2 regions of the Marinobacter sp. P4B1 genome follow, and region 2 is predicted to be linked to the other one. Evidence: predicted binding sites of a transcription regulator. Region 2 holds the regulator's gene; the other holds the start of a gene.

Region 1 (3,207 bases), on a different contig from region 2:
GTCGGTAAAACCACGTAGTGCTAGCCCGTGACTTCAAGTTAGCGCTAAGCCATTGAAATAACAGGTGTCAGGTGTGATTTTTTGTAGCGTAATGTTTCTTGGGCGGGGCAAAAAGAAAGGGATAAATCGTGTTGTTTGATAAATGTGACGGGGTGTTATGTAGCGTAATAGTCGGGTAAAAACCTGTGCCGGGGTGCTATGTAAAGTTTCCCGACACAGGCTTTTGGTTACTTCTGCAGTTTGCGGCGTGAGGCGATCAGGCCAGCAAGGCCCAGGCCGAACAGGGCCAGGGTTCCGGGCTCGGGGACGGGGATGGTTCTTGCGAGGTAATTCCATTCCTCGAAGCCAGAGCCCACCCGGTCGTACTCTGTGTAGAATACAAAGTAATCATCGGTATCGCCTTGCAGCAGGCTGTCGAGAATGAACAAATTGAGGTCTCCCTTCCCGCTACCGCACTGCCCCGGATTGTCGCAGATACTGGCCTGCAGGATAACAGTAACGTCTCCGTTCAGAGCATTATCCAGGTTCCAGACCGGGGCATAGCCCGCCAGGAAGTTGTCCGATGCGCTGCCATCGAACTGGGTGCCGGTGTAGCCGCCATTGTTTTCTGGAATTCGAAGGTCGTCACCACCGAGGAAAATCTGGATTTCGGTCAGGTCAATCTGGTTTTTCCTTCCGCCTTCTTCATTGGCGTCCATGGAAAACTGGTAGTAGGACAGCCCCCCGATGTCGACGGTGCCCAGATCGCCAAACAAGACGGAGTGGGTCCAGATGCCGGATTTAGTGTCAAAATTTATACCATTGTCTGGCGAATAGTCGGTATTGTAGCCGCTTTGGGTGTCGCTATTGCCTTGGGCCTGAACCCGAACAAAGGGCTTGAAAACCCCGGTTCCGGTGGAAGGCTCTGTCGGGTTCGCAGCAGCTTCGAAGATGGTGCCGTCGGCGGTAGTGCCAGACGATTGGCCGCAAGGCTCGGATGCCGTGCAGAGAATCTCGATGGTAGCAGCATGGGCGCCGGCCATGCCAAGCGAGCCGGCCGCAGCCATACCGGCAAGCAATAGTGTTTTGGTTATCGTTGAACGGTTCACGTGACACTCCTTCGTTGCGGTTCGCAACCTTGTCCTTTCTCGCTAGAAAGGTAGCAGTATGTGTGCCAGCTTCGTAGTTGTTTGTATTCAGGAGTGTTTTTGGAAGTTCTGAAAGTGATGTGTAAAGTTTTTTGACGGTGTGGTTGTGGCGGCTTCGGAAGGCAGCGGGAGAATAGAAAGAAATGGTGGGCCCAGCTGGACTCGAACCAGCGACCAAGGGATTATGAGTCCCCTGCTCTAACCAACTGAGCTATAGGCCCGGAAAGGAAAACGGGCGCCATTATACCCGCGAGGGGTGGCGCCCGCTACTGTGTTGCGGATTAACCGTTGCCCTGATCGTCAATAAAGCCGCGCAGGTGATCGGAGCGGGAAGGATGGCGCAGTTTGCGCAGGGCCTTGGCTTCGATCTGACGGATACGCTCACGGGTTACGTCGAACTGCTTGCCGACTTCTTCCAGGGTGTGGTCGGTGTTCATCTCGATACCGAAGCGCATGCGCAGCACCTTGGATTCGCGAGCGGTCAGGCCGGCCAGCACGGAGCGGGTCGCTTCGCGCAGACCTTCGGCGGTGGCGGAATCCACCGGCGACAGGGCCTGGATATCTTCGATGAAATCGCCCAGATGGCTGTCTTCATCGTCACCGATTGGCGTTTCCATGGAGATCGGCTCTTTGGCGATCTTCAGTACCTTGCGGATCTTGTCTTCCGGCATTTCCATGCGCTCGCCAAGCTCTTCCGGTGTGGGCTCGCGGCCCATTTCCTGCAGCATCTGGCGGGAAATGCGGTTCAGCTTGTTGATCGTCTCGATCATGTGCACCGGAATCCGGATAGTGCGGGCCTGGTCCGCGATAGAGCGGGTGATGGCCTGACGGATCCACCAGGTGGCGTAGGTAGAAAACTTGTAGCCACGACGGTATTCAAACTTGTCGACGGCCTTCATCAGGCCGATGTTGCCTTCCTGAATCAGGTCCAGGAACTGAAGGCCACGGTTGGTGTACTTCTTGGCAATGGAGATAACCAGACGCAGGTTGGCCTCGACCATTTCTTTCTTGGCACGGCGGGCCTTGGCTTCGCCGATAGAAACGCGACGGTTGATTTCCTTGATGTCGACCACGTCCAGGTCCACTTCGGTCTGCACGTTCTGGATGCGTTTCTGCAGGCGTACGATTTCGTCAATGCGCTCGCCGATGGCAGCGGCGTATGGCTTCTTGGTGGCGGCGATTTCTTTCGCCCACTCAAGGTCGATTTCGTTGCCCGGGAACCACTTGATGAAGTCTTTGCGGGGCATTTTGCAGTCGCGTACGCAGATCTGCATGATCGCCCGCTCGTTCTCGCGCACCAGGTCGTTGGTGGAGCGAACCACGTTCACCAGCTCGTCAAACGCCTTGTTGGCCAGTTTGAACGGGGCGAAAACCTGGCCCAGTTCGTTCAGGGCTTCCTGGGTTTTCTTGTGGCCGCGGCCGTGCTTGTCCAGGGCCTTGTTGGCGGCGTCGAGCTTTTCTTTCAGCAGTTCGAAGCGCAGGCGGGTCTCTTCCGGATCCGGGCCGTTGTCGTTGTCGTCATCGCTGGAGGTGTCGTCGTCATCGTCATCGCTGTCGGAATCGTCCGAAGAGGTATCTTCGGTGGTTTCTTCGCCCATGAACGGCTCGGCGTCGTCCGGGTCAAGGAAGCCGGTTACGATGTCGCTGATGCGGCCTTCGTTCTCGATGATGCGGTCGTAGGCCTGGATTACGGTGCCAGCTGTGCCCGGGAAGTGGGCAACGGCGGCCATGACGTCGCGGATGCCTTCTTCGATGCGCTTGGCGATAACGATTTCGCCTTCGCGGGTCAGCAGTTCAACAGTACCCATTTCGCGCATGTACATGCGCACCGGGTCGGTGGTGCGGCCGGCGTCGGTTTCCACGGCGGCAAGGGCTGCGGCGGCTTCTGCGGCAGCGGCTTCGTCTGCGGTGGAATCGCCTTCGGTCATCAGCAGGGTATCGGCGTCCGGTGTTTCTTCGCACACCTGGATACCCATGTCGTTGATCATCCGAATAATATCTTCAACCTGGTCCGGGTCTGCGATATCTTCCGGCAGGTGGTCGTTTACCTCGGCGTAAGTCAGGTAACCTTGTTCCTTGC
Region 2 (3,207 bases):
TCACCGTGCGGGACAACATCATGGCCATCCTGGAAACCCGCAAGGGCCTGAACAGGGCCGGCCGGGAAGCCAAGCTGGAAGAGCTGCTGGAAGAATTTCACATCACCCATATCCGGGACAGCCTCGGCATGGCCCTGTCCGGTGGCGAACGTCGCCGGGTGGAAATTGCCCGGGCCCTGGCCATGGAGCCTGCCTTCATCCTGCTGGACGAGCCCTTCGCCGGGGTAGACCCCATTTCCGTCAGCGACATCAAACACATTATCCGGCACCTGCGGGATAAGGGCATTGGCGTACTGATTACCGACCATAATGTGCGGGAAACCCTGGATATCTGTGAGAACGCCTACATTGTGTCCGGCGGCCACATCATTGCCTCCGGCAACTCCGAGGCCATCCTCGCCAACCAGCAGGTAAAAGAGGTGTATCTCGGGGACGAATTCCGCCTTTAAGCGGAACGCCCCGCCCTTTCACCGAGGTCTGATTGTGTTGCAGAACGGTAACAAGTAAACTCGGCAAAGATCTTGCAAGGAAATTCGATTTTTTACCGGGATACCAGTCTGTTATGGATCTAAAGCCATGGTTATGAAAGCCTCGTTACAGCTAAAACTGGGCCAGAGCCTGACCATGACGCCCCAGTTGCAGCAGGCCATTCGCTTGTTGCAGCTTTCTACCCTCGATCTCCAGCAGGAAATCCAGCAGGCGCTGGACTCCAACCCCATGCTGGAAACCGCCGAGGACGACGACCACGGCCCGGATGACACCACCGAACCGCAAAGTTCTGACGACCAGGATAACGAAACCGCCAGCGCCCAGGATGACAACGCCCCGGAAAGCAGCAACGACTGGGACGAATCCGAAAACGGGCCGGACTGGAACTCGGAAAACGACATTACCGACACCATTCCTGACGACCTGCCGGTCGATACCGCCTGGGAAGACATCTACCAAACCGCCCCGGCCAGCACTCCAAAAGACGACGACGAGAACGACTCGGACTTCGAAACCCGCAACTCCCCTACGGAAACCCTGCGGGATCACCTGGAATGGCAGCTGAACCTCACCCCCCTGAGCGAACGGGACCAGGCCATCGCGCACGCCCTGATGGACGCCGTGGACGACCGGGGCTATCTCACCTCGCCGCTGGACGAAATCCACGCCGGCCTGCGTGAAGACAGCGATGAAGACCCACTGGACCTGGATGAGGTGGAAGCCGTGCTGCACCGGCTGCAGCATTTCGACCCCCCGGGTGTGTTTGCCCGGGACCTTCAGGAATGCCTGCTGATCCAGCTGAACCAGCTGCCACCGGACACCCCCTGGCTGCGCCAGGCGCGCCAGGTTGTCACCCAGTTCCTGCACCTGCTGGGCAACCGTGACTACGCACAGCTGCTGCGCCGCAGCCGGTTGAAGGAAGACCAGTTGCGGGAAGTCCTGGCCCTGATTACCAGCCTGAACCCGAAACCGGGGGATGTGATTGATCACGGTGATACCGACTACGTAATCCCCGATGTGATCGTACGCAAGCATGAAGGCCGGTGGCGGGTGGAACTGAACCCGGAAATTGCCCCGCGCATCCGGGTGAACGCCAGCTACGCCTCGCTGATTCGCCGGGCCGACAGCAGCGCCGACAACACCTACCTGCGCGACCAGCTGCAGGAAGCCAAGTGGTTCATCAAGAGCCTGCAGAGCCGTAACGAAACCCTGCTGAAAGTGGCCACCCGCATTGTCGAGCACCAGCAGGGCTTCCTGGACCAGGGCGAGGAGGCCATGAAGCCCCTGATCCTGTCGGACATCGCCCAGGCCGTGGAGATGCACGAGTCCACCATCTCCCGGGTAACCACCCAGAAATACATGCACACACCCCGGGGCATCTTCGAGCTGAAGTATTTCTTCTCCAGCCACGTGGGCACCGCCGAAGGCGGGGAGTGTTCCTCTACGGCAATTCGTGCCATGATCAGGAAACTGATTGCAGAGGAAACCCCGAAAAAGCCGTTGAGCGACAGCAAAATTGCGGCCATGCTAGGGGAACAGGGTATCAACGTGGCCCGGCGCACCGTGGCCAAGTATCGGGAGGCCATGCACATACCTCCTTCGAACGAACGCAAGCGACTGGTTTAAGCCTTTACCGACAATCGTTTACCAATATTCACCGGGGCACGAAGCCCTGGTACTCAGTCCGGCGGAACGCCGGCATGATGACAACAGGAGACGCCAATGCAACTCAACATTTCAGGCCATCACGTAGAACTGACCCCTGCACTGAAGGATTACGTCAACACCAAGTTCGAGAAGCTTGAGCGCCACTTTGACCACATCAGTAACTGTCAGGTGACGCTGGAAGTTGAGAAAGTTCGCCAGATGGCCGAAGCTACCCTCCACGTTGTGGGTGGCGAGGTTCACGCAAAGGCTGAAAACGAGGATATGTACGCGGCAATCGATGCCCTGGTGGACAAGCTTGACCGCCAGATCCTCAAGCACAAGGAAAAGAACGTAGACCGGATGCACGGTAACGGCTAAGCGCCTTCAGGCGCAGGCTACCGGGTAATTCAATCGAACGAGCTGCGGCAGGGCTACCGGCCGCAGCCTTTTTTTTACGGGTTCACAGTTAATCCATGAGCGATACATCCCTGACCATCGACAACATCCTGGCCCCGGCACTGACGCTGTGCCAGGTACCGGCGTCCAGCAAGAAACGGGTGTTGGAGTTTATTGCCGAGCGGATTCACTATCAGGACGAGACTCTCAACGATAACGACATCTTCAACAACTTGGTGTCCCGGGAGCGTCTTGGCAGCACAGGTATCGGGCAGGGTATCGCCATACCCCACTGCCGCCTGGAAGGCCTGGATCGGGTAATCGGAGTGTTGATGACCCTGGCCGAGCCGGTGGACTTCGATGCCATCGACAACCAGCCGGTAGACCTGGTGTTCGCCCTGGTTGTGCCCAAAGAAGCCACCAGCGAGCACCTGGAGCTGTTGAGCCAGCTTGCCGAACGTTTCAACGACAGCGCATTCTGCGAGCGCCTGCGCAAATGCCAGGATGCCGACTCCCTGTATAAGGGCATGACCACCGACAGCCAGTAACCGAGGGCTGTCAAAGTACGGGAGAAGCCTAACCATGAAGCTGATCATCGTCAGTGGCCGGTCCGGGTCGGGCAAGAGTACGGCACTGCACGTACTGGAAGACCTGGGGTTCTATTGCATAGACAAC

The links. The regulator sigma-54, encoded in region 2, starts transcription at its own class of promoters, with help from an activator protein. The targets are predictions, from matches to a motif close to ANTGGCATNNANNTTGCTNT.
Region 1: a site for sigma-54 is predicted at 1,139-1,158, ahead of AQ621_RS17735 (PEP-CTERM sorting domain-containing protein). Genes of this name have one in related genera too.

What each region holds. Positions count from the first base shown of each region.
Region 1 covers NZ_LLXM01000002.1:40,665-43,871, reverse strand. The annotation lists gene AQ621_RS17735 (PEP-CTERM sorting domain-containing protein) at 228-1,088, opposite strand; tRNA gene AQ621_RS01045 (tRNA-Ile) at 1,272-1,348, opposite strand; gene rpoD (RNA polymerase sigma factor RpoD) at 1,409-3,207, opposite strand, start outside.
Region 2 covers NZ_LLXM01000013.1:64,053-67,259, forward strand. The annotation lists gene lptB (LPS export ABC transporter ATP-binding protein) at 1-449, shown strand, start outside; gene AQ621_RS09775 (RNA polymerase factor sigma-54) at 583-2,115, shown strand; gene hpf (ribosome hibernation promoting factor) at 2,212-2,514, shown strand; gene ptsN (PTS IIA-like nitrogen regulatory protein PtsN) at 2,610-3,080, shown strand; gene rapZ (RNase adapter RapZ) at 3,115-3,207, shown strand, end outside.